One region of the Pseudoxanthomonas sp. Soil82 genome, then DNA from elsewhere that is predicted to be linked to it. Evidence: predicted binding sites of a transcription regulator. Region 1 holds the regulator's gene; the other holds the start of a gene.
What was found. Region 1 encodes FliA, which starts transcription of late flagellar genes. Its sites were predicted from a motif close to TAAAGTTTNNCNNNCNNNGGCCGATAA; they were not measured.
Positions count from the first base shown of each region.

Region 2: ABKA19_RS03325 (HD-GYP domain-containing protein) is a predicted target of FliA. The motif match lies at 6,362-6,388, and genes of this name have one in related genera.

Region 1 covers NZ_JBEAAK010000003.1:193,171-208,973, forward strand. Annotated here, with positions in the region: gene flhF (flagellar biosynthesis GTPase FlhF) at 1-306, shown strand, start outside; gene ABKA19_RS09860 (P-loop NTPase) at 293-1,174, shown strand; gene ABKA19_RS09865 (RNA polymerase sigma factor FliA) at 1,171-1,914, shown strand; gene cheY (chemotaxis response regulator CheY) at 1,964-2,356, shown strand; gene ABKA19_RS09875 (protein phosphatase CheZ) at 2,353-2,976, shown strand; gene ABKA19_RS09880 (chemotaxis protein CheA) at 2,990-4,855, shown strand; gene ABKA19_RS09885 (M56 family metallopeptidase) at 4,898-7,051, opposite strand; gene ABKA19_RS09890 (BlaI/MecI/CopY family transcriptional regulator) at 7,044-7,463, opposite strand; gene ABKA19_RS09895 (HDOD domain-containing protein) at 7,588-8,535, opposite strand; gene ABKA19_RS09900 (M14 family metallopeptidase) at 8,626-9,546, opposite strand; gene ABKA19_RS09905 (hypothetical protein) at 9,824-10,039, shown strand; gene ABKA19_RS09910 (YciI family protein) at 10,153-10,632, opposite strand; gene yihG (1-acylglycerol-3-phosphate O-acyltransferase, YihG family) at 10,759-11,664, opposite strand; gene ABKA19_RS09920 (hypothetical protein) at 11,960-12,493, opposite strand; gene ABKA19_RS09925 (DUF1398 domain-containing protein) at 12,731-13,126, shown strand; gene ABKA19_RS09930 (NAD(P)/FAD-dependent oxidoreductase) at 13,240-14,349, shown strand; gene ABKA19_RS09935 (DUF885 family protein) at 14,391-14,582, opposite strand; gene ABKA19_RS09940 (S66 peptidase family protein) at 14,679-15,719, opposite strand.
Region 2 covers NZ_JBEAAK010000001.1:757,330-773,132, forward strand. Annotated here, with positions in the region: gene ABKA19_RS03305 (VIT1/CCC1 transporter family protein) at 1-700, opposite strand, end outside; gene ABKA19_RS03310 (glutamate--cysteine ligase) at 847-2,226, shown strand; gene ABKA19_RS03315 (hypothetical protein) at 2,278-3,543, opposite strand; gene ABKA19_RS03320 (amidohydrolase family protein) at 3,714-5,051, shown strand; gene ABKA19_RS03325 (HD-GYP domain-containing protein) at 5,062-6,315, opposite strand; gene frmR (formaldehyde-responsive transcriptional repressor FrmR) at 6,455-6,730, shown strand; gene ABKA19_RS03335 (S-(hydroxymethyl)glutathione dehydrogenase/class III alcohol dehydrogenase) at 6,795-7,919, shown strand; gene fghA (S-formylglutathione hydrolase) at 8,066-8,959, shown strand; gene ABKA19_RS03345 (Dph6-related ATP pyrophosphatase) at 9,189-9,869, opposite strand; gene ABKA19_RS03350 (hypothetical protein) at 9,871-10,215, opposite strand; gene ABKA19_RS03355 (DegV family protein) at 10,334-11,275, opposite strand; gene ABKA19_RS03360 (2-hydroxychromene-2-carboxylate isomerase) at 11,359-11,988, opposite strand; gene ABKA19_RS03365 (DUF1761 domain-containing protein) at 12,003-12,395, opposite strand; gene ABKA19_RS03370 (amidohydrolase family protein) at 12,632-13,966, opposite strand; gene ABKA19_RS03375 (amidohydrolase) at 13,984-15,429, opposite strand; gene ABKA19_RS03380 (DUF924 family protein) at 15,638-15,803, shown strand, end outside.

The sequences.
Region 1 (15,803 bases):
GTCCGCACCCTGCTGGTGCTGCCGGCCAACTCGCACTACGCCGACCTGGACGAGGTCGTGCGCCGCTTCGGCCCGGCCAAGCCGCAGGGCGTGGTCCTGACCAAGCTGGACGAGACCGGCCGCCTGGGCAGCGCCCTGTCGGTGGTGGTCGACCACCAGCTGCCGCTGACCTGGGTGACCGACGGCCAGCGCGTTCCCGACGACCTCCACCGCGCCAATGCCGCCAGCCTGGTCCTTCGCCTTGAAGATCTGCGCCGCGCGGCCGATAAGCCGAACATCCCGGAGCACGACCATGCCGCCGCGTGAGTACCCGCCCTTGAGCCTGAACACCGCCAACCCGAGCCTGGCCCCCGTCCGCAGCATCGCCGTCACCGGCGGCAAGGGTGGCGTGGGCAAGACCAACCTGTCGGTCAACCTGGCCGCCTCGCTGGCCGGCCTGGGCAAGCGCACGCTCCTGCTCGACGCCGACCTGGGCCTGGCCAACGTCGACGTGCTGCTGGGGCTGTCGCCGCAGAACACCCTGGCCGACCTGGTCTCCGGCCGCTGCGAGCTGGACGAGGTCATCCTCGAAGGCCCGAACGGCATGCTGGTGGTGCCCGCCGCCTCCGGCCGCCGGCACATGGCCGAACTGCAGCCGGCCCAGCACGTGGGCCTGGTCAACGTCTTCAACGAGCTGCAGCGCGACCTGGACATCCTCATCGTCGACACCGCCGCCGGCATCACCGACAGCGTGCTGACCTTCTGCCAGGCCGCGCAGGACGCGGTGGTGGTGGTCTGCGACGAGCCGGCCTCGATCACCGACGCCTACGCCCTGATCAAGGTCCTCTCGCGCGAGCGCGGCGTGGACCGGGTGCAGGTGGTGGCCAACATGGTGCGCAGCCCGGCCGAGGGCCGCGGCCTCTACGACAAGCTATCGCGCGTGTGCGAGCGCTTCCTCGGCGATGTCTCGCTCAACTTCCTCGGCGCGGTGCCGCAGTGCGACTGGCTGCGGATGGCGGTGCAGCGCCAGCAGGCCGTCGCCACCGCCTACCCGGCCAGCCCCTCGGCCCGCGCCATCGCCGAGATCGCCCGCCGCGCGGCGCGCTGGGAAGCCCCGGCCAGCCCGCGCGGCAACATCGAATTCTTCGTCGACCGCCTGCTCGCGCAGGGCGTGCGGCAGGGAGCGGCGGCATGAACGCCCTGGCCGAATACCGCGCGGTCCAGCGCAGCGTGGCCGACGACGCCGTCGCCCGCCATGCCGACCTGGTGCGCCGCATCGCCCACCACCTGGCGGCGCGCCTGCCGGCCAGCGTGGAGGTCGACGACCTGATCCAGGCCGGCATGATCGGCCTGATCGAGGCCTCGCGCAGCTACGACCCCGACCAGGGCGCCTCGTTCGAGACCTACGCCTCGATCCGCATCCGCGGTTCGATGATCGACGAGATCCGCCGCGGCGACTGGGTGCCGCGCTCGGTGCACCGCCGCGCCCGCGACGCCGCCGCCGCGGTGCGCCAGATCGAGCAGGCCACCGGCCGCGCCGCCAGCCCGCAGGAAGTGGCCGCGCACCTGGAGATGCCGCTGCCCGAGTACCTGCGCCTGCTCGAGGACGCCTCGCGCGGCCAGGTGCTGAGCCTGGACTCGCACGTGGAGGACCACGGCGAGGTGACCATCCACAGCGGCGGCATGACCCCGCAGCAGGTCCTGGAACGCAGCGACTTCGGCCGCGAGCTGGCCGCGGCCATCGGCCTGCTGCCCGAGCGCGAGCAGCTGGTGCTGTCGCTGTACTACGAGCAGGAGCTGAACCTCAAGGAGATCGGCGCGGTGCTCGGGGTCAGCGAGTCGCGCGTGTGCCAGATCCACGGCCAGGCCGTGCTGCGCCTGCGCGGCCGCCTGGGCCAGTACGAATCGCGCGACGCCGGGCTGGAAGACGAATAGCCGGCGCCTCCCACCCGCTACACCGCACCACCCTGAAACGGAGCAAGAAGTGAACAAGAACATGCGCATCCTGATCGTGGACGACTTCTCGACGATGCGTCGCATCGTCAAGAACCTGCTCAACGATCTGGGCTACACCAACACCGCCGAGGCCGACGACGGCCACACGGCCCTGGCCGCGTTGCGCTCGGCTCCGTTCGATTTCGTGGTCACCGACTGGAACATGCCCGGCATGACCGGCATCGACCTGCTGCGCTCGATCCGCGCAGACGAAAAGCTCAAGACCCTGCCGGTGCTGATGGTCACCGCCGAGGCCAAGCGCGAACAGATCATCGAGGCCGCGCAGAACGGCGTGAACGGCTACATCATCAAGCCGTTCACCGCGCAGACCCTGGAAGAGAAGCTGGGCAAGATCTTCGAACGCCTGGCGGCCACCGCATGAGCGCGGTGGCCGTGTCCCCCGAACGCGCCGCGCTGATCCAGCGCCTGCACGAGGCCCTGGATGCGCTCGAGCGCGGCGACGAGACCTCCATGCGCGCGGTGATCGACGCGCTCGCCTCCGCCCGCACCCGGCCGCTGGTGCAGGGCCTGGGCCGGCTGGCGCGCGAACTGAGCCAGGCCCTGGGCGAACTGCCGCGCACGCCCGAGGAGGACGGCCGCCCGGTCGAGCTCGACGATGCCTGCGCGCGCCTGGACCACGTGGTGGCGGTGACCGAACAGGCCACCCACCGCACCCTGGACCTGGCCGACCAGTGCCGCGACCTGCTCGAGAGCGTGCGCATCGAGGGCGTCTCCGCGCGCCAGGACGAAGTGCTGGACAGGATCCGCCACAACCTCACCGAGATCGGCCTGACCCAGAGCTACCAGGACCTCACCGGGCAGATCATCCGCCGGGTGGCCGGCATCGTGCGCAAGGTGCACGAGGGCTTCGGCGCGCTCGGGCTGCCGCCGCGAGAGGAAACCCCCGGCCCGGCGCTGGCCGGCCCCGCCGTGCACGGCCTGGACCGCCACGCGGTGACCCAGGTCGACGCCGACGCGCTGCTGGCCGACCTGGGCCTGTAACGAGACCCATGCCATGAGCGGAGTGACCGCGGAGATCGCGGCTGATTTCATCGTCGAGGCCCAGGAGATCCTGGACCGCCTCGGCGAGCAGCTGGTCGCGCTGGAACATGCGCCGGACGACCGCGACCAGCTCAACGCGGTGTTCCGCGGCTTCCACACCCTGAAGGGCGGCGCCGGCTTCCTCAGCATCACCCCGATGGTGGAACTGTGCCACGCCGCCGAGGAGACGCTCGGCAGCGTGCGCGCTGGCCAGGCCGCGCTCGAGGCGCAGCACTTCGACGCCGCGCAGCGATCGCTCGACTGGCTGCAGGCCATGCTCGATGCGGTCGGCGCCGGAACCGAACCGGCGCACGCGCCGGCCGAGCTGATCGCGCAGTTCAGCCTGGACCCGGTCGTCGCCGCGGCACCGGCCCCTGCCCCGTCCGCGACCTCCCCGGCGTCGCCGGAGATGATCGGCGACGACGAGTTCGAAGCCCTGCTCGACCAGTTGCATGGCGCCGCCGCACCCGGCAGCGCCCCGCCCCCGGCCAAGCCGGCGGCCGCCCGGCCGGCGCCGGACATGATCGACGACGACGAGTTCGAAGCACTGCTCGACCAGCTGCACGGCGGCGCCGCACCGGGCGCCTCCCCGGCGGCGCCGGCACCGGCCACGCACGTCGCGCCGGCGGTGCCCGCCTCGCCGCCGCGACCGGCCACGCCACCACCGCCGCGCACAACGGCACCGGTCGAGGCCGAGCAGACCGTGCGCGTGGACACGCGCCGGCTGGACGCGATCGTCAACCTGATCGGCGAGCTCGTGCTGGCGCGCAACCGGCTCAAGACCCTGCGCGTGCGCCTGAAGGACGAGGAACTCGACCGTGCGGTGGGCACCCTGGACGTGGCCACCGCGCGCCTGCAATCGGCGGTGATGCGCACGCGCATGCAGCCGGTCGGCAAGGTGTTCTCGCGCTTCCCCAAGGTGGCCCGCGACGTCGCCCGCTCGCTGCGCAAGGAAGTCGAGCTGGAGATGGTGGGCGCGGAGACCGAACTGGACCGCAACCTGGTCGAGGCGCTGGCCGATCCGCTGGTGCACCTGGTCCGCAACGGCATCGACCACGGGGTCGAATCGCCGGAACTGCGCGAGGCGGCCGGCAAGCCCCGGGTCGGCCGGCTGCGCCTGTCGGCGCAACAGGAAGGCGACTACGTCAGCATCGAGGTGCAGGACGACGGCGCCGGGATCGACCCGGAGCGGCTGCGCGCCAAGGCCCGCGAGAAGGGCCTGCTCGACCCGGAAGCCGCCGCCCGGCTCGGCCCGGACGAGTGCCTGCACCTGGTGTTCCTGCCCGGCTTCTCGACCAAGGCCGAGGTCACCGACATCTCCGGCCGCGGCGTGGGCATGGACGTGGTCCAGTCGCGCATCCGCGAGCTCGGCGGCCAGATCCAGATCCAGTCCGAACTCGGGCGCGGCACCCGCTTCATGATCCGCGTGCCGCTGACCCTGGCGATCCTGCCGACGCTGCTGGTCCAGGCCGGCGAGGACGTCTATGCGCTGCCGCTGGCGCGGGTGCAGGAGGTGCTGCACGCCACACCGAAGTCGCTGGGCTGGTTCGACGGGCGCCCGGTGCTGGATCGCCAGAGCCACACCCTGGCCCTGCTCGACCTGCGCCGCTGGCTGGGCATCGAGCCGCAGGACACCGCGCTGCTGACCGTGGTCGTGCTGCAGATGGGCGATTCACGCTTCGGCCTGATCGTCGACCAGGTCCGCGGCCGCGAGGAGGTGGTGATCAAGCCGCTGCCGCGCGCCCTGCGCGGCCTGCCCGGCTATGCCGGCGCCACCCTCATCGGCGATGGCCGCCTGGCCCTGATCCTCGACGTCGACGGACTGCGGGCCTCGGGCTGAGGAAGCCGGGCCCCGCGCCGGGGCCCGCTTTCCCGCCCGCCATCACTGCCGCTGCGTCGGCGACAGCGGGCGCGCCAGGCCCGTTTCCAGCGCGTGGTCGATCTGCTGGCGGGTCTCGCGCTCGGCACGCTGGCTGACCACTTCCATCTGCTTGCCCAGGCCTTCCATCTGCTTGCCCAGGGCCTCCATCGGCCGCGAGGCTTCCTCCATGCGCCGCGACAGGCCCTCCATCGGCTGCAGCTGCCGCTGGTGGCGTTCGGCCTCCGCCTCGATCCGCAGCGACTGCTCCTGCATCCGGCGCGACACGGCTTCCTGCTGCTCGGCCAGCGAACGCATCTGCTGCTCGAGCGCGGCGCGCTTGCGCTCGTCGGCGTCGATCATCGCGATGGACAGGCGCGCCTGGCGTTCGGCGATTTCGCCCTGCTGGCGCCCGAGCACCTCCATCTGCCGCGAGGCTGCCTCGATCGCGGCCGGTTCGGCGACGTCGGACAGGTTCTCCATTTCGCGGCCGATCGCCTCCATCTTGCGGCCGTGGCCGTCCATCTGGTCACCGAGCACGCGCATGCGCTCGCCCAGCGCATCGGCGCCGGCCCACGACTTGCGCACCTGCGCCAGCGTGGCCGGATCGGTCACCACGTAGGCCTTGCCGTCGCGGCGGAACCAGAGGAAGTCGCCCTTCATCGAGCGCCGCAGCGCTTCGATCTGCGGCATGTCATCGCTGGAGCCGGACATCAGGTAACCGTCGCTGCCGTTGCCCACCAGCGCGTACGACTCGCCGCCGTTCCCGTGCATGCGTACCTGCACCGCCGGCGGGGCCGGTGGGGCCGGCACGTTCGCCGGACGGGCCGGCGCCGGTGGCGCGGGAGGCGCCGGCACCGCCGTCGGCGTCGCCGGTGCGGGTGGCGCCGGCGGTGCCGGGACGTTCGCCGGCGATGGTGGCGCCGGCGGTGCCGCAGGCGCGGTGGCGACCGACGCGCTTGCCGTCGGCACCGCGGCCGGGGTCGCCCGGACGGCGGTGGTAGCGCGCGCGGCCGGCGTCGGTGATGCCTGCGCCACCGCGGCGACGACGCCGCCGCGCGGCACCGTCGCCGCCGCCGGCGCCGCGGTGCCGATCGCCACTGAAGGCGTGGAATTGAAGACATTCATTCCCGCCGGCGACGCCGAAGGGTCGCGGTGCGCGTGGGCGTAGAAGGCCAGCCCCGCGGCGGCCAGGCCCAGCAGCGGAAATACGATGCGCCCGCCGCTGGTGGCGTGTCCGGGACGTACGAGCTGTTCGATCCGTTTCATGAGCGGTCCTCCAGTGGGAGACAGGGCGGCGAGTGCCGGTTCGGGGGGGGCGCGCAGGCTCGCCTGGTGGTCGGCCAGCGCCGCCAGCGCCAGCGCGAGCCGTCGCGGGTCACCGGTGGCCTCGGCGGCTAGCCGGTCGGCCACGTGTTCGCGTTCGACGCGGATGCGGCGCGACAGCCACCAGGTGGCCGGGTGGTAGAACAGCAGCGCCTCGGCCACGCCCTGCAGCAGGTTGACCAGGTAGTCGTGGCGTCGCACGTGGGCCAGTTCGTGGGCCAGCAGGGCCTCGAGGTAATCGGCCGGCAAGCGCGTCAGCAACGAGGCCGGCAGCAGCACCACCGGCCGCCACCAGCCCACCACCACCGGCGAATCCAGCGCCGCCACCAGGCGCAGGGCCACCACGCGGCGCAGGCCGGAGCGTTCGCCCAGCGCATCCAGGCGCTGCTGCCAGCTGCGCTGGAGTTGCGGCGAGGCCAGCACCGGCAGGCGTCCGAGCCACCACACGCCCGCGGCAAGCCGCAGCGACAGCGTGCAGGCGCCGGCGGCCCAGAGCAGCACGACCGCCGGCAGGAAGGCCTCGACCCCGCGCACCGCTTCGCCGGCGTGGCGCAGCGGCGCGGCGATGGCTGCGATCGCGTTGCCTGGCGCGGGCGCCAGCGCCGCGGCGGCCGGCAGCACCGAGCCGGCAGCGACGTAAGCACGCGGCCATGCCCAGGCGATGTAGCCCAGCGGCGCCAGCACGCAGGCCAGCAGCGCCAGGCAGGCGACCGCGTAGCGCAGCTGCGGCCGCGCATCGCGCAACAACTGCAGCGCGATCGCCGCCAGCAGCGCGACCAGGGTGCCTTGCCAGAGGAAGTGCAGCAGCGCCCGGCCCAGCACCGGCACCAGGGTATCGGTCAGCTCATGCATGGTCCTTCCCCCCCTGGCCGGCGGAATCGTCCTGGCCCTGCTCGAGCAGGCGGCGGATCTCGGCGCGTTCGCGTTCGCTGACATGCCCGTCCAGCGCGGCCAGGACCAGGGCCTTGCCCGAGCCGGCGAACGCCTTCTGGATCAGCTCGCCCAGCAGGTTGGTCTGCAACGCGTCCTGCGCATGCGCGGCCGCATAGACGTGCGAGCGCTGGCTCTCGTCGCGCACCACCAGGCCCTTGCCGTGCATCACCTGCAGCAGGCGCAGGACCGTGGCCGGCTGCATGTCCGGCCGGTCGGCCTGCAGCGCCTGGTGGACTTCGCGCGCAGTGGACGGCCCCAGCCGCCAGATCGCCCGCAGCAGGTCGAGCTCGGCGGCGGTGGGCTTGGGTGGACGCGTGTTCGAACGGGACATCGGCGGGCTTCCACGATGGCGACGGCCGCATCGTGCACCCTCCAGACAAACTTGTCTAGACATTCTTGTCTAGATCAAAAGTCATGGTCCCGGAGCGATCGGCCTGGAACGCGATCCAGGCGCCTCAGTCCCGGGCGGCCGCCCCGTCGCGCATCCGCGCCACCGCTTCGACGCTCGCCTGCGCGAGCAGGCCAGCCAGGGATCCGCGTTCGTGCGGCACCCCGCTGGCCTGTCCCGCCAGCGCGGCCAGCAGCGCGGGCGCCAGTTGCCATTCCTGCGCCACCAGGCGGCCGATCCGCGGTGACCAGTGCTGCAGGAGGCTGGCGATCGCAACCGCGGGTGGCGCTGGCTGGCCCGCACGCATGCATTCGTCGCGCAGGGCCTGCACGACCACGATCGCGCCCAATCCCTGCAGCAGGACCGGCAGCTGGGCGGCGAAGGCGTCGACGCCTTCCCGACGCGCCGCCTCCACCACCCATGCGGACGCATGCTGGGTGTGTTCCCAGAGCCGGGCGGGCAGCTCGCCCAGCACCCCGCCCTCGGTGCGCATCACCGGCTGCATCAGCGCCACCGCCAGCATCCGTCGCACGCCCTCGGTCCCGAGCAGGGCCACGGCCCGCTCCAGGCCTTCCACGGGCGTGGACTGGAGCCGGTACATGGGACTGTTGGCCAGCTTCAGCAGGTTCGCCGCCAGCGCCGGATCGCGCGCGATCAACACGGCGATGTCGCGCGCCGAGGAAGCGTCGTCGTTGAGCATGCCCAGCAACTGCGGAAGCAGCTGCGGTCGCCGCGGCAGCCGTTGCGGTTCGGAGGCGAAGCGCGACAGGACCTGCGCGGCACCCGCGCAGGCGCCCGCATCGGCGGTGGCGGCGTCCCCGCCGATGCCCGCCAGCTCGACCAGGGCCAGGGCCCATCCGCCATCACTTGCGAATGCTTCGGCGCCGGCCTGGGCAGCCGATTCGACGCGCGGCGCCATCGTCGCCGGTGCGGCGCCGGTGCGGCGGGAACGCCACCACCAGCCCCCCGCCGCGAGCGCGATTACCGGCAACCCGATCCAGGCCAATGTCGACATCCGTCCCCTGCACTCACTGCGTGACCCTGCGCCAGGCGCGATGGTAGCAACCGCCGTGCCGGCACACGGCCGCGCCGGCGCGCGCGACGGTCAGCCGTGGGCGAGCGCGTAGTCGATGGCCGCGCGCACGGCGGCCACCTGCGCGGCATTGCACTGTTCCGGGGTGGCCTGCGGGCTGTCCGGATAGACCTCGGTCGTGGTCGTGTAACGCGCATCGGTGGCGCCGGCGCACAGGCCCAGCGACTTGACCGGGTAGTTGATCACCCCGTGAGCCACCACCGGCGAGCCGATCATCTTCCCGTCGGCGTCGGCCGGCGCGATATGCGTGACCCGCTCGACCGCGGCGATGACCGCCTGCTGGAACGCCGGCTGCGGATTCTCCGAATCGCCGACCAGGTAGAACCCGTCGGGAACGCCTTCCGGCTGGAATGGCTTGCCATCGCGCGCGGCCAGGGCCGGGCGGAACTCGCTCTCGTCGGTATCGGTGGTCTCGTGCAGGTCGATGTGCACCAGGAAGCGGCCCTGCATTGGCGCCAGCAGCCGCATCAGCGCGATCGACTCCAGCGCCTTGCCGTGCGCGCTGAAGGACCGGTTCGGATCGACCGCGGCGGGATTCCAGCGCTGGACGTGCTCGTAGCCCCACGGGCTCACGCAGGGCACCACCAGCACGTTGATGCGGCCCTCGTAGGCGCTGCCGTGCCCGGCGGCGAAACGCAGCGCGCCGTGCACGCCGCTGGTCTCGTAGCCATGCACGCCCCCGGTCACCAGGGCGATCGGCCGGTCATGGCTCCAGTCGGCGCTGTGCAGGGCGACCAGGGGATAGAAATCCGGGGCATAGTCCAGCTCGCCATAGGGCTGCACGTCCCAGTGCGCATGCAGGTGCGCGACCGCTTCGAGCACGTCGCTGGCATAACTGCGCTGGCGACGCTGGCGCGAGCGCCACAGGCTGCGCTCCGCCTCCCCCCAAGGCTGGCCGGGGGTTCCGATCGGATGGGCGTGTCGTGGCGTCATGGAAGCACCGGGCCGGGAAACGGGCGACCACTCTAGCAGCGGCCCGCCGTCGGCCGGACGGGGCGGCCCGCATTCGGGCCCGCTTCACGCCGATGGAGTAGGATCGGAGACAAGGCTCGTCGAGGCGCCCGCCGCTCCGGCCCACCGGATCGCCGCCCGCCATCCCTGCCCTGATCGCGCGGAACCTCCGCACGTCCCCGCCGCCGCCACCTCCCACGGAATACCGCGGGGGTGCTGGCCTTCCCGACGAACCTCCCGCACTGGAGACCCGCCCTGCATGGCCACCCGCAAACCCCCAAGCCCACCCTCTGCCGACCGCAGGCCCGCCGGTGACAGCGGCAAGAGCGGCGGCTCGCTGACCAGCGAGCGCATTTCCGGCGACCTGGAAGCGTTCCGCAAGGCCGGCGGCCGGATCGAAGTGCTGGGCAACACGCGCGTGCTCACCCGCATCGAGGAGGCCGCGAAGGAAGACGGGAAGAAGCCCGGCAAGTAGGCGGCCGCAACCGGAACCGGCGGCGCGACCCCGGCAACGGCGTTCGCGGCGCATCCGCCCCACCCCGCCAGCCCGGCGTGCGCCGCGCGCACGATCCCGCGTGGATCCCGGGCTCAGGGCGCCGGTGGCGCCACCGCCGGCTTCACCAGCTGCTTGTGCAGCTCCGGCAGCAGCATGTTCGCCGCGCTGCCGTACCAGCGGTGGTATTCGGCCACCATCTCGCCATTGGCGATGACCGGGTCGGTCGCGGTGAGCGCACGCGCCTGCTCGATATCCTCGACCGCGAACACGAACAGCCCGCGCCAGCCGTCCGGGTCCTTCATGAAGGGACCGGCAAGCGCCAGCTTGCCCTCGCCCGCCAGGCGCTCCATGCTGGCGAAATGCCCGGCGAACATCGCATTGCGCGCCTCGCCGTCGGGCATCCGCTTGGGCCCGGTCTTGAGGATCACCAGGACGTACGGCCGCATCCCGTACTCGTCGGCACCCACGCGCCGGGCCAGGGCCTCGTCGTAGGCCGGCGCAACGGGTCCGGCTGCGAACACCGGCGGTGCCGCCAGCAGGGCCAGCAGCAAAGGAACGGTTGGCCATCTCATGCGCGGGGCTCCAGGCTGGCGTGGCACGCCGCAACGGCGGCGATGGCCGGGATCGTAGTCCCCGCCCGCGCCGGCCGCCAGCCTCCCCACGGGCCGCATCGAACGGCCCAGGAAATGCCGCATGGCTCAGCCGGCCCGGTCGACCGGCGACGCCAGCATGGCCTCGAGATCGGCGTCCTTCTGCTCCCAGAGCCCGTTCATCCATTGCTGGAAACGCGCGCGGAAGGCACGGTCGTCCTGGTAGTTGCCGCCGGCCAGGTCGGCGGGGATCGGCCGCTGGCGCACGCGGATGCTGACCCGCGGCACGCGGTCGGCCATCAGGTCGATCATCGACGGCCGGCCCGCCGGGTAGGCGATGGTCACGTCCAGGATCGCATGCAGCCCCTCGCCCATCGCGTCGAGCACGAAGGCCACGCCGCCGGACTTGGGCTTGAGCAGGTGCCGGTACGGCGACGCCTGGCCTGCGTGCTTGGCCGGTGTGAAGCGGGTGCCCTCGACGAAGTTCATCACCGCCACCGGGATGTCGCGGAACTTGGCGCAGGCACGGCGCGTGGCCTCGATGTCGCGGCGGCCGAGTTCCGGGTTGCGCGCGATCTGGCGGCGGTTGTAGCGGCCCATGAACGGGAAATCCAGCGCCCACCACGCCAGCCCCAGCACCGGCACCCAGAACAGCGAACGCTTGAGGAAGAAGCGAAGCAGCGGGATGCGCCGGTTGAACACCTTCTGCAATACCAGGATGTCGACCCAGCTCTGGTGGTTGGCCAGCACCAGGTAATGGCCGTCGCGCTGCAGGTCGCTGGCGCCGTCGACGTCGAACCGCGCCGAGGTGAAGAGGTCGATCATCGCGCTGTTGACCGCGATCCAGTTCTCGGCCAGGCCGGTCAGCAACGGGTTGCAGGCCCGCCGCACGGCGGCCAGCGGCAGCGCCGCCTTGAACAGGCCTACCAGCAACAGCGGCAAGGCGTGGACCAGGGTATTGGCCACGACCAGCAACAGGATCGACGCAAGACGCAACCCGATCAGTAGGGACACCAGCGGTTTTCCGGGCGATGCAGGGCTGCGAAGGGTATCAAACACCCGCCTGACGCCAGTAGCGGCGCATACGCCGTAACGGAAACAGTCGCTACCTGCTGACCGGTGCAGCGTCGCAGCGATGCGACGTGGCGCCGCGGCGCCCACCGCCCCCGCGTTAACCGTCGATCCGCATCGGCGGCTGCCGCTGCCGGTTTACCAGCGGCATGGGGCTGGCGCAGCGTGAGTACGGGCCGGGCCGAGGCACTGGCCGATGTGGCCCACCCGCGGCAGCTGGACCCCTGTGGCCCGGCAGCTACAGCGTGCGGATCGTCTCGCCGCCATGGGCCGCCAGGACCTCCTGCGCACGATCGCGCTCGCTGTCGTTGAACGCATGCACCACGATCGCGCATCGTCCTTCGTCCAGGGCGGTGCGCACCTTGGCCACGTAGGGGGCGTGGTCCGGACGCAGGGAGACCAGGCCGCCGGCCATCAGGCCGAACACGCCCCCGTAGCCGATGATCAGCGCCGCCGCCAGCCGTGGCGACAGCACCACCGGCTCCAGGCCGGCCAGGTAAAGGCAGGCAAACAGCAGCGCGCCCAAGCCCAGGCCGGCGAGCCCGAGGCGGTAGTGGGCGACCAGGATCGTGCGGAAGATGCCGCGGCCTTCGGGCTCCAGCTTGCGGCCGGGACGCGCGTCGTGCGGCGTTACCACCTGGACCTGCGCCGGTTGCATGTGCAGCATGTGCTGGACCTGGCGGGCGATGGCACGCGCTTCGGACTCGTCGTCGAATACGGCGGCGACCTTGCTGTCGGACATCTCGCCGGTCACGGAAGAAAGGAGGTTCATGGCCTTCTGCCGGCAGTGGGGGTGCGCGCAGGCTGGCATGCGTGCGGTCGCCGAGGCGTGAGCCGGAATCGCCTGTATCGGGCAGCGGTTCAGGCTTGCGGCCGCCTCCTCCGCGCGGATCCAGCGGCCTTAACCGTTCCCATGCATTTTCCTCACGATCGGCCACGCACAGTCCGGCTGTCGCCGCCGCTTCCGTTCGCTTTACCCTGTCGTCGCGCGCATCACCCCGGAGCCCGCATGCCCTCCCCGACCCTCGACCTGATCCGTGAGGCCGCCGCCGGTTCGTCGGAGGGCCGCCTGCAGTTCAGCCAGGTGGTCGGCCTGATGGTGGTCGCGGGGGTGGAGTCCTACACCGTCGATTACCGCAGCGGCCGCACCACCTACTATCCGCGCGACGGCGCACCGCTGGACCTGGCACTGGACACGCCGGAGATGCCGATCCCGGCGATGCTGGACATCGCCGCCCTGCGCGCGGCGATCGCCGGGTCCCAGCGCGGCGTGGTGATGTATCCGCAGTTCAAGCGGCTGTCGATGGCGGCCGGATGCATCGGCTACACGGTGTGGATCGACGGGCGCCACGTCAGCTATTACGGCCGCCGCGGCGAGGTCCACGTCGAGAAGTTCCCGGACTGACAGCCAGGCACGCGCGGCGTCGCGCGTCCGCCGCGCGGCCTCGCTTCACCCTGGCCCCACACACGCGCCGCATGCCGCGCGTAGCTTCCCGGTCCCGCCCCGCCGGAACGACCATGGAAGCCTTTCCCCCGCGCGCCACCCGCTCCGCCCCCGACCTGGTGGTGGTCGGCGCCAGTTTCGCCGGCGCCGCCTGCGCCATCGCCGCGGCCCAGCGCGGCCTGCACGTGGTCGTGCTCGAGCGCAAGCGCGATCCGGGCGCGAAGCTGCGCACCACCGGCATCATCGTCAAGGAGGCCGCCGAGGCGACGCTGCTCGGCCAGCTGCCGGCCGCCCTGGTGCGGCGCGTGGAACAGGTGCGCCTGTACGCGCCGAGCCTGGAGCAGGTCGCGCTGGCCGCGCCCGGCTACTACTTCCACACCACCGACACGCCCGCCGCCATGCGCTGGCTGGCCGGGCGGATGCGGGAGAACGGGGTCGACCTGCGCCTAGGCCAGGCGTTCACCGGCTGCATCCGGGCGGGTGATGGATGGCAGGTGGAAGGCGTCGGCCCCACCCGCTATCTGGTCGGCGCCGACGGGGCGCGTTCGCGCGTGGCGCGGCACTGCGGCCTGGGCCAGGTGCGCCAGTTCCTCTATGGCATCGAGTACGAATTCCCCGGCTCGCTGCTTGCCGATCCCGGCGCACTGCACTGCTTCATCAGCAAGCGCTACGCACCCGGCTACATCGGCTGGATCGCCCAGAGCCCGACCGGCATCCAGGCCGGCCTGGCGCTGCGCCACGACCCGGCCCATGCACGCCTGCCCGACATCGACGGCTTCCTGCTGCGCGTCGGGGTCGCCGCCGGCCTGCCACGCCAGCTCAGCCCCGGCAGCACGCGGGCCGGACTGATTCCGTGCAGCGGGCCGGTGTTCGACCTCGCGCGCGACCGCGCGATCCTGGTCGGCGACGCGGCCGGCGTGGTATCGCCGGTAACCGCGGGCGGCATCCATTCGGCCTGGACCCACGGCTGGACGGTCGGCGAGGCCATCGCCCGCCGCCTGCGCGACGGCGGTCCGCCTGCCGAAAGGGTCGCCATCGACGCCGCGCCCAGGTTCCGCCTCAAGCGCGCCCTGCGCTGGGCCTACGACCACCTGCAGTTCGACTGGCCCTTCGACCTGCTGCTGCACTCGCCGCCGCTGCGCTGGGCCGCCAGCCAGGTGTATTTCCACCGGCGCGGCGGCTGAGATCGCGCCGGCCTGCACGACCGGTGCACAAGCGGTGCCGGTCAGCCCGCCGGCGCCGCCAGCGTGGTCGCGATCCAGTCGTCCACCGTCGCTTCCAGCACCGCCAGCGGGATGGCGCCGTTGCCCAGCACCAGGTCGTGGAAGGCGCGGATGTCGAAGCGGTCGCCCAGCTGCGCGCGTGCGCGCTCGCGCAGTTCGACCATCTTCAGGTGGCCGACCTTGTACGAGCACATCACGTCGCGGATCGGGAGATGGACAGGCGCGGGCGGCGGGCGCCGCTACGGCCGCTCGGGCGAACGCAGGCATGGCGGCCCGGCTGCGCGGTGTCCCTAGCCCGTGAACACCGGCTCGAGCATCCGCAACGTCCCCGCGTCCGCATCCAGTTCCACCACGCCACCGACCGGCAGGATGAACTGCTCGCGGATGTGGCCGATCATGGCGCCGCGGTAGGCGGGGATGCGCAACGGCCGGATGTAGTCGTCGAGGATCTGCTCCAGGGTCAGCGAGCCGTATCCGTCGCCGGGGTCGCAGTCGGTGCACTGGCCGAAGACGAAGCCGGCGATCCGGTCCAGCGCGCCCATCAGCTTGAGCGTGCTGAACATGCGGTCGATCCGGTACGGCGCTTCGGCCACGTCCTCCAGGAACAGGATCCGCCCGTCGAACGCCGGCAGGTAGGAGGAGCCGGCCAGCGCCACCAGCACCGACAGGTTGCCGCCGACCAGCTCGCCACGCGCCTTCCCGCCGCGGAGGGTGATCGTGCGGTTGCTGCGCTGGACCAGCTCGTCGCCGGGGTCGGCGGCGTTGCGGTATTCCATCAATTGCCGCTCGAGGAACAGGCGCCGGAACTGGTCGACGTTGAAGCGGTTCCAGCTGCCGGACCCGATCGGCCCGTGGAAGGTGACCAGGCCGGTCCTGGCCTGGATCGCGCAGTGCAGCGCGGTGATGTCCGAGTAGCCCAGCAGCACCTTGGGATCGCGCCGGATCGCGTCGTAGTCCAGCAGCGGCAGCAGCCGCGCCGCACCCGAGCCGCCACGCACGCACACGATCGCCCTGACCTGGCGGTCGGCGAACATCGCGTTGAGGTCGCCGGCCCGCTGCGCATCGGTGCCGGCCAGGTGGCCCCATCGCGCGCCGTAGTGCTCGCCGGTGCGCACCTTGAAGCCCAGCGCCTCCATCGCCTCGCGCGCCAGCTGCAGGCTGAAGCTGTCATCGGTGGCCGACGACGGGCTGACCAGGCCGACGGTGTCGCCGGGTTGCAGCGGCGGTGGTAGCAGGCGACCGCGCACGGCGGCGAACGCCGGGCTGCTGCCGGCCATCCATGGCAACAGCGACGCGCCCAGGGCGCCTCCCAGGAACTGCCGTCGATGCATGCGTGCCGATCCTCTCCGGTGGATGATCCGCCGAGGGTAGCAACCGGGGGGGATCCGCGCCCGGGCCCAGCGCCGCCCTCCCAG
Region 2 (15,803 bases), on a different contig from region 1:
CGTCGAACAGGCCGCCGATCAGGTGCGCGGCGCCCATCGCCAGCGCGCCCCAGAACGCGACGCGCACCGCCCCGCGTGCCACCGGGGCACCGCCGGCCCAGGCCGCCAGGCCTCCCGACAGCAGCAGCCCGACCAGCGTGCTGGCGCTGACCACCATGGCCGCATGGGACTGCGGGGCGAGCAGCGTCGCCATGATCGGCAGCGTCGCGCCGGCGCAGAACGCAGCCGCCGACGCCAGCGCGGCCTGCACCGGGCGCGCGCGCAGGCTGTGGCTGATGCCGAGTTCATCGCGGGCATGGGCGCCGAGCGCGTCGTGCGCGGTGAGCTGCTCGGCCACCTGCAACGCGAGCGCCGGGTCCAGTCCGCGCTGCTCGTAGATGCGGGCCAGCTCGCGCAGCTCCGCTTCCGGCTGCTCGCGCAGCTCGCGCCGCTCGATCGCCATGTCGGCCCGCTCGGTGTCGGCCTGCGACTGCACCGACACGTATTCGCCTGCGGCCATGGACATCGCGCCGGCGACGGTGCCGGCGATGCCGGCGGTGAGGATCGCGCCGGAGTCCGCGCCGCTGGCGGCCACGCCGACCACCAGGCCGGCGACCGAGACGATGCCGTCGTTGGCACCGAGCACCGCCGCGCGCAGCCAGCCGACGCGGTCGGTGCGGTGCAGTTCGGCGTGGGTCCGGGGGCGCGCGCGGTTCGGCATCGGCATAGCCTAACCCGGGCGCGGGCGCGGCTGTCGCGGGTGCGCATGGGCGGAATGCTGAGGCGCAGGAGCGGCAACGTCGCCTTTACCGCGGCAGGCTATAGTGCGCTGCCCCGCGGCCCCCACGGCTGCCTGCGAGCCTGCCCTTGTCGAGCCCGAGCCACGTCGCCGATACCCCGGTCACCCAGCGCAGCCAGCTCCTGGAGTACGTCGCGTCCGGGGAAAAGACCCGCGACCAGTGGCGCATCGGCACCGAGCACGAGAAGTTCGGCTTCCGCCTGGACGACCTGCGGCCGCCGGCGTTTGACGGCGAGCGCGGCATCGAGGCGCTGCTCAAGGGCCTGGTGCGGTTCGGCTGGGAACCGGTCGAGGAGAACGGGCGGGTCATCGCCCTGCTCCGCGAGGGCGCGTCGGTCACGCTGGAGCCGGCCGGGCAGCTGGAGCTGTCGGGCGCGCCGCTGGAAACCATCCACCAGACCTGCGTGGAACTGGGCACCCACCTCAACGAGGTGCGGCAGGTGTCCGACGAACTGCGGCTGGGGTTCCTCGGCATGGGCTTCCAGCCCAAGTGGCGTCGCGACGAGATGCCGTGGATGCCCAAGGGCCGCTACCAGATCATGAAGTCCTACATGCCCAAGGTCGGCCAGCTCGGCCTGGACATGATGACCCGCACCTGCACGGTGCAGGTCAACCTGGACTACGCCTCCGAAGCGGACATGGTGAAGAAGTTCCGCGTGTCGCTGGCGCTGCAGCCGGTGGCCACCGCGCTGTTCGCCGATTCGCCGTTCACCGAGGGCAAGCCCAACGGCTACCTCAGCTACCGCTCGCACATCTGGACCGACACCGATCCGGACCGCACCGGCATGCTCGACTTCGTGTTCGAGGATGGCTTCGGCTACGAGCGCTACATCGACTACCTGCTCGACGTGCCGATGTACTTCTCCTACCGCGACGGCGTCTACGTCGACGCGTCGGGCAAGTCGTTCCGCAAGTTCCTCAAGGGCGAGCTGGACGTGCTGCCGGGCGTGTTGCCGACGCTGCGCGACTGGTCCGACCACATGACCACCGCCTTCCCGGAAGTGCGGCTGAAGAAGTACCTGGAGATGCGCGGCGCCGACAGTGGCCCGTGGTCGCGCCTGTGCGCGCTTCCGGCGTTCTGGGTGGGCCTGCTGTACGACGACGCGGCGCTGGACGCGGCCTGGGACCTGGTCAGGGACTTCAGCGCCGCCGAGCGTCACGCGCTGCGCGACGGCGTGCCGAAGCACGCGCTCAAGCTGCCGGCCCGCCTCGGCAGCGCCCGTGGCGCGACGGTGCGCGAGTTGGCGGTCGAAGCGCTGAAGATTTCCGTCGCCGGCCTGCGCCGCCGCGCCGCGCTCAACGACGACGGCATCGACGAGACCCGCTTCCTGGAAACGCTGGTGGAGATCGCCGAGAGCGGGCAGACCGCCGCCGAGCGCAAGCTCGAGCTGTTCCATGGCGCATGGAAGGGCGACATCGACCGGGTGTTCGGCGAATTCGCCTACTGAGCGCGCGTCCGGCGCGGGCCGATGGCCGCGCCGGGCCATCCCCGGACGCGATCACAGGTTGCGCAGCAGGCCCTTGAGCAGCTTCTTGGTCGCGCCTTCCTCGGGCTTCTTCTGTCCCGGATCCTGCGGCGTGGCCGCATCGCCGGCATCCATGCCGTCCATGCCCTGCATGCCGGACAGGTCCATGCCCAGGAGTGCGCCGGCGGTGGACTTGGTGCGTACGCGCACGTTCCACTCCGGATCCCACGGCTGCTTCGGATCGGCCGGCTTCGGCGGCCAGGCGACGTGGGTCTCCGGGCCATAGGCGATCATGCTCAGGATGCCCGGGCTGGCCTGGCCACTGCTGGCGTCGGCGAAGATCCCCCTCGGGATCGCGCAAGAAGTGGTGGACGGGGGCAGCAACACCTTCTCCTTGAGCCAGCGGTCGATCTGCGCGCCGGTGAGGTAGTCGACCACGCCCTGGCCCGCATCGGGCACCTCGGCGCTGCTCCAGATCACGATGGTCTTGTCCTGCAGGCTCAGGCCGTGCAGGAAGTAGGCCTTGGCGCGATCGACCGGCTGCCAGCCCAGGGTCAGTCCGCTGGCCAGCTCGCCCGATTGCGTGAGCGCGATCTTCGGCATGAAGTCGGCGGCCTGCTGCAGTTCGAACTCCAGCGACTCCGGCACCCCTTGCCCGGTGATGCGGTGCTGGCCGACCAGCGAGGCATTGGCCGGCGCGCGGTTGCGCGTCTTCGGGTTCGGCCAGAGCACGTAGGACGGGTTCGGGTCGACGCCGCGGTCGGGCGCGTAGCGGCCCTGCATCGGGTCGCCGCTCATCTCGAACTTGCCGCCCCTGGCGCGCATGTGCAGTTCGCGCGGCTGGCCGGCGCGGACATCACTGCCGCAGCCCCAGTAATACTTGATGTGGATCTCGCCGTCGGGCATTCCAGTCGTGCCGCCGGCTTCACGGCCGACGCTGGCGGTCGGCGGCAGCAAGGGCAGCGACGCGCCCAGGCCCAGCCCCGCCGGGACCTGCTGTTCGGCTTCCTTGCCCGGCGCCAGCGTGTTGAGCATGGCGATGTCGAAGAACTTGCCGGTCATCATCGGATGCCGCGCGTCGGGATACGCGAACGTCCCCTGGCCTCCGCCCATCATCTTCGCGGCCAGTCCGCCCATGCCGCCCATCATCGATCCCATGTCGGGCATGCCGGCCTGGTGGTGGGTCGCCACGTCGATCCAGACCTGGGTTTCGGGACCGGACGGCGCGCTGCTGGCGGGCAGGGCGACGGACACGGCGGCGGCCAGGGCGAGCGTCAGCGGATGGCGGATGGGGTTCATGTCGGGTCTGCGCGGCGTGCGGGGGACGGTGGCGTGGAAGGGTTCGCAGACAGGACACGCCGGAAGCAGCGCGACGAGGACAACCTTGCAGGCGTCGTACCGTGCCGGCGGTCCTGTCGCGGGCCGCGGCCGCCGGTTAGGCTGCGGCTTTAGCGGACGGGGAGCAGGGCATGGGCAAGGCGGGCAGGAGCATGTGGCTGGTGGTGGGTTCGTTGCTGGCGCAAGGCGCGGCGGCGCAGACGCTGGCGCTGGTCGGCGGCACGCTGGTCGATGGCACTCTGGCCGATCCGATCCGCGACAGCGTGGTCCTGGTCGAGGGCGAGCGGATCGTCGCGGTCGGCACGGTCGACACCCTGCCGGTCCCGGCCGACGCCACGGTGGTTTCGACCGAAGGCATGACCGTGCTGCCCGGCCTGTGGGACATGCACGTGCACCTGATGATCAACGGCCACGCCGACTACGAGCACTGGGACCGCACCTATCCGGCGCAGTTCCGCGACGTGATCATGCCGGCCTCGGCCAGGCAGCTGCTGCTGGCCGGCGTCACCGGTGCGCGCGACCTCGGCGGTCCGCTGGAGGACAGCATCGCCGTGCGCGACGCGATCGCCGCCGGGCGCATCCCCGGGCCGACCCTGTTCGTGTCCGGCCCCTTCATCCAGAAGAAGCCCTACCCGGGCACCGAGCAGTTCCGCTGGGGCGTGGATTCGCCGGCCGATGCGCGCGCCAAGGTGCGCCGCATCGCCCAGGCCGGGGTGGACGTGGTCAAGCTGATCGACCAGGACGGGATGAGCGAGGCCGAGTTGCGGGCGATCGTCGACGAGGCGCACCGGCACGGCCTGCCGGTGGTGGCGCACGCGCACCGACCCGAGGAGATCCGCCGCGGCCTGGAAGCCGGCGTCGACTGCTTCGAACACACCGGCCTGGCCGCCGCGCCCGAATATCCGCCCGACGTGATCGCCGCGCTGCGCGAGCGCACCGCCAACATGGCCGCCGGCCCGCTGTTCTGGACGCCGACGATCGAGGGCCTCTACAACTTCCCCTATACGGTGAAGAACCACGAATTCATCGACGGCAGCGACTGGCATGAGGGCCTGCCGCCGGCGATCGTGGCGGACATCCGCCAGTCGCTGGCGCACCCGGAACGCATCTCCTATTTCCAGCAGACGCCGCAGCGCTGGCCGACCCTGCAGCGCAAGTTCCAGCAGTTGCGCGAGAACGGCGTGCAGCTGCTCATCGGCACCGATTCGGGCATCCCGATGAAGTTCCACAGCGGCAGCACCTGGAACGAGCTGGATGTGTGGGTGAACCGGCTCGGCGTGCCGGCGATCGACGCGATCCGCGCGGCCACTTACTGGCCGGCGGTGGCGATGAAGGCCGACAGGGATTACGGCACGGTGACCGAGGGCAAGTACGCCGACATCATCGCGGTCAAGGGCGACGTACTGAAGCAGGTGGCGTTGCTGCAGCGGGTGGACATCGTGGTCAAGCACGGTCGCCGGGTGAAGTGACGCGGCGCGCCTAGGGCGCCCACAGCTTCTCCAGCTCGCGGAAACCCCACTGCCGCGGCGATTCGATCCCGGTGATGCGTTCGCCGCAGCCCGGGGCCCACAGGTCCAGGTCCTGCTGCAGGACCTGCCTGCGCAGCCGCGCCGAGAAGAACACCCGCACCCGGGGCGCCGACAGCGCACCCGGTCCCTGCTCCAGCACCACCGCCAGCCGCTCGCTGGACAGCCGCACCAGGGTGCCGATCGGGTAGATGCCGACGCTGGCGATGAAGGCCTTGAGCACCGCCGGGTCGAAGTGGCCCTTCCAGGACGCCATCCGGCGCAGCGATTCGCCCGGATCCCAGCCTTCCTTGTAGGGGCGGTTGGAGGTGATCGCGTCGTACACGTCGCAGACCGCGCTCATCCGGGTCAGCAGCGGGGTCGCATCGGCGGGCAGTCGCGCCGGATAGCCGCCGCCGTCGTACTTCTCATGGTGGTGGCGGACCATGTGCAGGACCGCCGCGTTCTCCAGGCCGCTGTGGCGCAGCAGGCGCTCGCCTTCCTCCGGGTGGGTGCGCATGACCGCGTACTCCTCGTCGGTCAGCCGCCCGGGCTTGTTGAGGATGTCCAGCGGCATGCAGGCCTTGCCCAGGTCGTGCAGCAGCCCGCCCATCGCCGCTTCGCGGCACTGCGCCTCGTCGAGCCCGAGCTGGCGCGCCAACGCGACCATCAGCGCGCTGACCGCGACCGAATGCAGGTAGGTGTAGTCGTCGGCGGTCTTGAGCCGGGCGATCGAGATCAGGGCGCCGGGGTGGCGGTCGACCGACGCCGTGATCTCGTCGGCCAGCGGCAGCATCGCCGCCGGATCGACCATCCGGCCCATGCGCACTTCGCGGAACATCGCCTCCACCGCGTCGCGGCCTTCCTGGCAGATGCGGCGCGCGCGGGTCAGCTCGGAGCCGAGGTCGGCGGCTGCGTGCGGGCCGGCGACCGCGTCGGCCCGGGATCCAGCCCCGGTCGCTGGATCCGGGTCGGCCGCCGCACCGACGGAGGCGGACGCCTCGTGCCCGCCTGGATCGACCGCCTGGCGCCGATCGGCCGGCGGCGCATGCAGCCCGCGGCGCACGTCAATCTCCACCGACTCCACCGCGCTGGCGCGGATCCGCTCCACGTCCTGCTCGCTGGCCAGGAACGACGCGCGCCAGAACGGGTGCTTGAGCCAGGACCCGTGCAGGCGCTGGATGAACATGCCCGGCCGCAGCTGGTCGACATCGATGGTCTTGAGCATCTGGCGGTTCCCTGCCGCCGGATCGGACGGACGTTCCATGGGACCGTTGTCGGCCGCGAGGGCGCGGACTTGAGGCGGGGCGCGGGTGACGGATGGCCTGGCCGCTGATACTATCCCCCAGTATCCAGGAGCCGTCGCCATGCCGCACACCGCCCACGAGAAGAAGCGCGTGCTGACCCGGCTGCGCCGCATCCGCGGCCAGACCGAAGCGCTGGAGCGCGCGCTGGAAGGCGGCGCCGATTGCGGCGCGGTGCTGCAGCAGATCGCCGCCATCCGCGGTGCCGTCAACGGCCTGATGTCCGAAGTGATGGAAGCGCACATCCGCGAGGAGTTCGGCCAGCCAGCCGGTACCGACGCCCAGCGCCAGGCCCGCATCGAGGAGATGACCGGGCTGGTGCGTTCCTACCTCAAGTGAGCGCCGCCGCCACGGCGCCCGTGTTCCCCGACCGTCTTTCCGCAACATCGCAGGAGCCCATGCCATGAAATCCCGTGCCGCCGTCGCCTTCGGCCCCGGCCAGCCGCTGCAGGTCGTCGAGATCGACGTCGCCCCGCCCAAGGCCGGCGAAGTGCTGGTCAGGATCACCCACACCGGCGTCTGCCACACCGACGCGTTCACCCTGTCCGGCGACGACCCGGAAGGCCTGTTCCCGGTGGTGCTGGGCCACGAGGGCGCCGGCATCGTGGTCGAGGTGGGCGAGGGCGTGACCTCGGTGAAGCCGGGCGACCACGTGATCCCGCTCTACACCGCCGAATGCGGCCAGTGCCTGTTCTGCACCAGCGGCAAGACCAACCTGTGCGTGGCCGTGCGCGCGACCCAGGGCAAGGGCGTGATGCCCGACGGCACCAGCCGCTTCTCCTACAACGGCGAACCGGTCTACCACTACATGGGCTGCTCGACCTTCAGCGAGTACACGGTGGTGGCCGAAGTCTCGCTGGCCAAGGTCAACCCGCAGGCCAATCCGGAACATGTCTGCCTGCTCGGCTGCGGCGTGACCACCGGCATTGGAGCGGTGCACAACACCGCCAAGGTGCAGGAAGGCGATTCGGTCGCCGTGTTCGGCCTCGGCGGCATCGGCCTGGCCGTGATCCAGGGTGCGCGCCAGGCCAGGGCCGGGCGGATCATCGCCATCGACACCAACCCGGCCAAGTTCGAGCTCGCGCGCCAGTTCGGCGCCACCGACTGCGTCAACCCGAAGGACCACGACAAGCCGATCCAGCAGGTGGTGGTGGAGATGACCGGCTGGGGCGTGGACCATTCGTTCGAATGCATCGGCAACGTCAACGTGATGCGCGCGGCGCTGGAATGCGCGCACCGTGGTTGGGGCCAGTCGGTGATCATTGGCGTGGCCGGTGCCGGGCAGGAAATCTCCACCCGGCCGTTCCAGCTGGTCACCGGCCGCACCTGGAAGGGCACCGCCTTCGGCGGCGTAAAGGGCCGCAGCCAGCTGCCGGGCATGGTCGAGGACGCGATGGCCGGCAAGATCGAACTGGCTCCGTTCGTCACCCACACCATGCCGCTGGACGAGATCAACACCGCCTTCGACCTGATGCACGAAGGCAAGTCGATCCGCTCGGTGGTCAGGTACGGGGGCGGCAACGCCTGAGAACAGGCGCCGCCTCCCGCACTTGCGCCATGGCGCAAGCGCGGGCCCCGTTCTCCTTTACCTCCAAATCCCCGCGGCTGCCGCCGCGCCCCCTTTACCAAAGGGGGCTGGTAACCCGGTCGAGCGCCCTAGTTGAGGAGTTGCTGATGGAACGCATCGAACACCGCGCCTGCTTTGGCGGCTGGCAGGACGTGTACCGGCACGAGTCGGAAGTGCTGGGTTGCACGATGAGCTTCGCCGTCTACCTGCCGCCGCAGGCTGCGTCGCCGGGCGCGAAGCTGCCGGTGCTGTACTGGCTGTCCGGGCTCACCTGCACCGAACAGAACTTCATCACCAAGGCCGGCGCGCAGCGTTACGCGGCCGAGCATGGCGTCGTCATCGTCGCGCCGGACACCAGTCCGCGCGGCGACGGTGTCGCCGATGCGGACGGCTACGACCTGGGCCAGGGCGCCGGCTTCTACCTCAATGCCACCGAACAGCCGTGGGCCAGGCACTACCGCATGTTCGACTACGTGGCCGATGAACTGCCGACGCTGGTCGAGGCGCACTTCCCGGTGGGCGATGCACGCGCGATCAGCGGCCACTCGATGGGCGGGCACGGCGCGCTGGTGGTGGCCCTGCGCAACCCGGGCCGCTACCGCAGCGTGTCGGCGTTCTCGCCGATCGTGGCGCCGTCGAAGGTGCCGTGGGGGGAGAAGGCGTTCGGCGCCTACCTGGGCGAGGACCGCCAGGCGTGGAAGCAATGGGATGCCAGCGAGCTGGTGCGCTCGGCCACGGAGAAGCTGCCGTTGCTGGTCGACCAGGGCGGCGACGACGAATTCCTCGACACGCAGCTGCGCCCGCAACTGCTGCAGGCCGCCGCGGTCGCCGCCGGCCATCCGCTGCAGCTGCGGATGCGCCCCGGCTACGACCACAGCTACTACTTCATCGCCAGCTTCATCGGCGAACACATCGCACACCATGCCGCCGCCTTGCATGGCGAAGCGAAGGAGCATGCCGGCGTGGCACACGAGCACCATGGCGGGTGCGGCAGGCATTGACGCGCGCCCCGGCTGCCGGCGTATTCGGTCGCCTTTCCCTGTGTAGGAGCCCATCTTCATGGGCGACCCAGCCACTCGTCCGCCACCCTCCGGCCCGGGCATCACGGCGGTCGCCCATGAAGATGGGCTCCTACAGGAAGGGGCGAGGAACGGTACCGGCATGGGCGGGCCGCAGCGGCGTCCGTACCGTTGATGGCGGACGGGTGCCCGGTCCGCCCAACGGGATGTCCTACACGGGCGCGAGGTTGAAGTCGGTGTAGGCGAAGCGTTCGTCGCGCAGGACGGTGTCGCCGCGGCGCAGGTCCAGGGGCGCGGCGAACATCGGGCCCGCCGACACGCAGGTGTGGAACTCGCCGTTCTCGCCGCACGGATCGACGCCGGCGGGCAGCTCGCGCAGCAGGTGTTCGTCGAAGGCGCGGCCGGCCATGCCCGCGTCCAGCTGCCGGGTGTCGACGCAGCACAGGTGCGCGCGCAGGCCGCCGGCCTGCATCTGCCGCGCCAGCGCGGCCGTGTCGGCATCGAACAGCGGCGTGAGCAGTTCCCAGCCGGCGGCGGCCAGGCGCTGCGCCCGGTACGCCCGGATGTCGGCCAGGAACAGATCGCCGAACGCGGCCGTGCGCAGGCGGGGCCAGCGCGAGGCGGCCTCGGCGAGCGCGCGCGCCATCGCCGCGTCGTAGGTGCCATTGTCGCAATGCGCGGGAATGCCGGCTTCCAGCAGCGGCAGGCCGACCGCGGCGGCCTGCGCACGCAGCACCTCCACGCGGATGCCCTGCATCGAGGCGCGCTGGTACTCGGTGGTCACCGTGGTCAGCAGGCCGACCACCTCCACGTCGTCGCGCTGGCGCAGCACGTGCAGCGCCCAGGCCGCGTCCTTGCCGCCGCTCCAGGCCAGCAGTACCTGCGCCGCCACCTCAGCCGTGGCTGACGTTGCGCATCTCCCAGCGGTTGCCGGCGAGCAGGCGCAGGCGGTGCTGGAGGATGTCGCCGGGGAGGGTGGTCAGCGCGACCAGGTTGATCGCCAGGTCGCGCTGCTCGCCGGTCACGCGCGCATCCGGATCGGTGACGCCGAGCGAGGGATCGACCTCGTCCGGCTCGGCCTGCAGCGCGCGCCAGCGTTCGAACAGGACCGGCGTGCTCAGCGCCTGCTGCAACTGCTCGGCGAAGGCCTCGGCGCCGTGCGCGTGGAAGGCCAGCGACGGTTCACTGCCGCGCGCCTGCGCGGGATCGGGTAGGCGGATCTGGTAACGGATGGCCATGCGTGGCTCCGGAAGTGACGGTGCATCCAATCTAGCGGCGCGCCTGCGAAGCCGGTGTCACGCGACCTCCGGCTCCGCCCGCCGCCCGGTACCGGGCGCACCGGGCAACGGCAGCGGCTCAGGCGAACTTGTGCGGGGGCGCGGCGAAGCCCACCACCACCGCGCCCTTGCCGACGTTGACCATGCCGGTCAGGCTCATCACGCTCTCGAACAGCTCGACGTCGTTGGCCGCGCAGGCCTCGCGCAGGCGTGCGTAGCCCGGCAGCGCGCGCAGCTCGGCCAGTTCGCCGCCGTAGCTGACGCACAGGGTCGGGGTCATCAGGCCGGCGTGGATGCGCTGCACGGTGAAGTCGAACAGCTTCTGCACCGCCGTCTCGAATCCCTTGATCTTCCCGGCCGGCGCGGTCTCGCCGCGATGGCAGTGCAGGATCGGCTTGATGTCCAGCGCGGTGCCCAGCGCGGCGCTGAACAGGCTCACGCTGCGGTCGCCCTTGGTCCGGGCGCGGTTGCGCAGGTAGTAGAGGTCCGGCGGGACCATGTAGCCGTGGGTGTTGAGCGCCAGCTCTTCCAGCCGTTCGCGGATCTTCTGCACGCCCTCGCCGGCCTTGCGCATGCGCACGGCCTCGACCACGCCGATGCCCTGGGCGGCGAACAGGTTCTGGCTGTCGATCACCCGCAGCGCGAACGGCGAGTTGTAGCCGGCGGCCTGGCGCACCGGCTTGTAGTCGTTGAGGATCGCGAAGCTGGCCTGCACCGCATGCTCGTGGATCGGGCTGCGGGTCTTGGTGACGGTCAGGCAGAAAACGTGGTCGTAGTCGACGACGAGCTTGCCGAGGAACAGGTCGCGGATCTGCTCGACCGAATAGGGCACGGTCTCGGCCTCGTGGCCGCGCTCGGCCACGTGCGCATGCAGGAAGCTCAGCGTGGCCTCCTCGTCGCGGTGGTCGGCCAGGACCGCCTCGCCGATGCGCACGGTGATCGGCAGCAGGACGACGTTGTTGTTCTGGATGTAATCCCCTGGCAGGTCGCAGGTCGAGTCGACCACGATTCCGATGCGCATGAGCCCCTCCCGTGTAGGCCTGCACGTTTTGTGCGTGAACCCTATCGCAAAAGCGGCGCCCGTGGCGACTGCCGGAAGCGGCCTCAGCGCCGCCGCTCGACCCCCACCGGGATCGCGGCCACGCCGGCGAGCTCGCCCTGGCGAAGCAGGCCGGGATCCTCGAGCGCGGCCAGCATCAGGTCATGGCTGTCGTTGCCCCAGAACAGCTCGCCCTCCACGGCCAGGCTCGGCACGCCGAACACCCCGGCCGCCAGCGCGGCGTCGGTGTTGGCGCGCAGCCGGTCCTTCACCACCGGGTCGGCGATGGCGGCGGCCGCATCGGCCAGCCCCAGGCGGGCGGCGAGGCCATCGAGCACGAGCGGCGCATCCCCGGCCAGCCCTTCGGCCCAGATGGCATCGAAGACCGTACCGATCGCCGGCGATGTGGCACCGGCAGCCACGCACAGCCGCAGCGCCGGCAGCGGGTTGAACGGATGCGCCGGCGGAAAGCGCAGGGGAACGCCGTCGCGGCGCGCCTGCCAAAGCGCCTGGCGGTAGATGAACTCGCGCTTCTTCGGGATCTCGGCCGGGCCGAGGATCCCCAGCGCATGCAGCACCGCGCCGAACACGATCGGCACCGCCTCCACCCGGCCGGCCTCGACCAGCGGCCGCATCTTCTGCCAGTGCAGGTAGGAGAACGGCGAGACGAAGTCGAAGTACCAGTGCGCGCCCATGCCCGTCACTCCGGTCAGTGCCACAGGCCCAGGACCAGCCCGTACAGCGCGAACTGCAAGGTGTGGTAGCCGCCGTCGATCAGCCACAGCCTCAGCGAGCGGCCGGCGAACAGGTAGTTGATGCCGAAGCTGGTCGCCACCCATCCCAGGCCCACCGCCACCCCGGCCCCGACCGAGGAGGCGAGCGGCGGCGCCGCGCCGAGGAAGACCGCGAATACCGCCGCGGCCACCAGGCTGAGCACGAACGCGCCACCGAACACGGCCGCCGGATGCCCGTTGGGCTTGTCCGGGTCGACCCCGGCTTCCCGGCACCAGGCGTGCTTGAACAGCGGCCCGTACCAGATCCCCCCAAGCAGGAATGCCGAAGCTGCCGCGAGCAGCACCGCCCAGAGATTGATGTCGGCCACGTCCGTCCCTCCCAACGATATGAGTGAGGAAGCTTACGCCGCTGCGGCCGTCCAGGGCGTCCGGTGCGGCGCCCGTCCGTGGCGACAGGCGCGCAGCACCTCACAGCAGAGAATGGTCGGCCTGAACCGTAGAGCGGGGCCTGCCCCGCTGCCTTTGACCCGGCCCGGGTGCAAGCAGCGGGGCAAGCCCCGCTCTACGAGGGCGGCATCGCGGCCCGGATCGATGTCCGTCCCGATCAGGGGCCGTGCGTGTACGCCGGCGGCAACCCGTTCTCGCCCACGCCGCGCAGGTAACGGTCGCGCAGCTCGGTCTGGCGCGAGCGCATCGGCATGGCCCGCCCGCCCAGCCACACCTGCTCGGCGGTGTTGATCACGTCCAGCGGGTCGCCGGTCCACAGCACCAGGTCGGCACTGCGGCCCACGGCAATCGTGCCGATCCGGTCGCCCACGCCCAGCGCCTGCGCCGGCACCGAGGTCAGCCCGGCCAGGCCCGCTTCCCACGGCAGGCCATTGGCGACGGCATTGCCGGCCAGCTGCCGCACCTTGCGCGCGTTGTGCGAGGCGTCGCCGGCCTGGGTGAAGCTGACCTCCACCCCGGCCTGTTGCAGCAGCGCGGCGTTGCGCAGGGTCGCGCCGATCTGGTCGAAGTTGCCGGGCAGGTCGGCGAGCGCGTCGACGAACACCGGCACCCGTGCCTGCGCGATCTGCGGCGCCAGCTGCCAGGCTTCGGCGCCGCCGGCGATGGCGACGCGCACGTTCTCGCGCGCGGCCCAGCGCAGCAGCTGGCGGATATCGGCCGCGCGGTCGACCTTGACCACGATCCGTCCCTGGCCGCCGAGGAACCGCGCCAGCACCGCGCGCCCGGCGGGCGTGAGCAGCGCATGCGGCGAATCCGCCGGCACCCGGCCGCGCGCCTCGGCGACCATCTGGTCCAGCAGCATCCATTGCGCCGCGCGCGACTTGCCGCTCAGGTTGGCCGCACCGGCGCCGAGGCGGATGAACAGCGCGCGCGGCCCGATCGGGTCGGCGCTGCCATCCAGCCGCACCACGCCGCCCTGGCCGGCGACGAAGGACTTGTCGCTGCCGGCGGCCAGCAGGGTGAAGCCCAGCCCTTCCACCCGTGCCACCGGCACCAGCACCGAGGCCGGGTTGTAGGCCAGGGTCACGTCGAACTCCGGGCGCACCGGCTGGTCTTCCAGCGACAGCTCGCCGTCGACGGTGGGCTCTTCGCCGGAAACTTCCTCCAGGCCGATGTCGGTGATGCCGCCGAACAGGGCCGGGGTCAGTGGCCGGCCCCCGGCCTCGACCGTGGCCACCCCGGCCGGCGCGGACAGGCCGGGGCCGACGGCGCGGATCGTGCCGCCCTGGACCAGCACGTCGGCGTTGCGCAGCGTTCCCTGCGGGCCGGCGGTATGCACGGTGGCGTTGCGGATCAGGACGCCCTGTCCCGGGTCCGACGACCCGGGAGCCTGCGCGCCGGCGGCGCCGGCCAGGCCCAGCGCCAGCAGCGACAGCGCGGTGGCGAGCAGGCCGCGTCCGACGCGGGCGGTTACGAGGCGGGGCGTGCGCATGCAAGCGTGGCGACGGTTCACAGGCCACCTCCCGGCGCGGCGGCCGGTTGCCCGAGTATGAAGTCCGAGCGCGGCTGCCGCGCGGGATCGTGCCGGTCGTACACGCGCGCCCCCTCGATGTAGACCTGCTCGGCCTGCGCGTAGGAGCTGAACGGATCGCGGTTCCAGACCACCACGTCGGCCAGCTTGCCCGCTTCCAGGCTGCCGGTGCGGTCGGCCACGCCCAGCGAGCGCGCGGCGTTGGAGGTCACCCAGCCGATCGCGCGCTCGGGCGGGATCTCCATCCCGGCGCGGCGCGCGTTGGCCATGACCTTGGCCGCTTCCTGGTTGAGCCGCTGGATGCCTTCGTCCGAATCCGAGTGCACGATCGCGCAGCCGTTCTTCGGCCGGTCGACCAGGGCGATGTTCTCCTGGATGCCGTCGAAGGCCTCCATCTTGAAGCCCCACCAGTCGGCCCACAGCGCGCCGCAGATGCCTTCGGCAGCCAGCCGGTCGGCGAGCTTGTAGGCCTCCACGCCATGGTGGAAGGCGGCGATCCTGAAGCCGAACTCCTTGGCCAGGTCGATCATCGTGGCCATCTCGTCGGCGCGGTAGCAGTGGATGTGGACCAGGATGTCGCCGTTGATCGCGCCGGCCAGCGTGTCCAGCTTCAGGTCGCGCTTGCCGCCGGCGTCGCCGGCGCTGTCGCCCTTGCCGTCGTCGTCGGACTGCCACCACTTGCGCTTGGGCTTTTCCTGCGGCTTGCCGCCACCGTTCTTGCGCAGGTACTCGCTGGCGTCGATGAAGGCCGCGCGGTAGCCGGCGACATTGCCCATCCGGGTCGACGGCGTGGTGCCCTTGCCGCCGTACACGCGCTTGGGATTCTCGCCGCAGGCCATCTTCAGGCCCCAGGGCGCGCCCGGGAACTTCATCGCCTGGTAGCTGGTGGCCGGCACGTTGCGCAGGGTCACGCCGCGGCCGCCGACCAGGTTGGCCGAGCCGGGCAGCACCTGCAGCGTGGTGACGCCGCCGGCCAGCGCGGCGGCGAAGCCCGGGTCCTGCGGCCATACCGAGTGCTCGGCCCAGACATTGGCGGTCACCGGCGCGGTGCTCTCGTTGCCGTCGCTGTGCGCCTTGACCCCCGGGCTCGGGTACACGCCCAGGTGCGAATGCACGTCGATGATGCCGGGAGTGACCCACTTGCCGGTGGCATCGACCACGCGCACGCCGGGGTCGGCCTGCAGCGCCGCGCCGACCTGGACGATCCTGCCGTCGCGCATCAGCACGTCGGCACCGTCCAGGCGCTGGCCGGTGCCGGTGAGCACGGTGGCGTTGCGCAGGAGGACGGGCTCGGAAGGCAGCGGCCGGTAGGTGCTGGGATACGGATCGTCGGTGAAGCGCGAGGCGGCCGCGGCCGGCGGCGCGGCGGCGCAGGCGGCCGTGCCGAGGGCGAGGCCCGCGGCGGCGAGCAGGAGGTGGCGCATGGATTTCCCCGGATGGACCTGATCCCCGAACCTAGCCGCCCGGCGTGCGCGGTGCAATGTGCCGATGGCTGGGCGCAGGCGCGCGCCGGTCACGGATCGCCCTCCGCGGGCCGCGGTTGCCGGGGCCTTGCCGTCCGCCACGCGGATGCACGCGGTCGCGATGGCGATTGCGGCATGCTGTGCGCCGACGACACCAGGAGGAAGAACGATGACCACGACCGCCACCGAGGTGGTGCGGTTCTGGCGCGAGGCCGGGGCCCAGGCATGGTTCAACGGTGGCGAGGCGTTCGACCGCCAATGCGAGTCGCGCTTCCTCGATGCCCACCTGGCCGCCGCGCGGCGCGAACACGAGGACTGGCTGGACACGGCCGAGG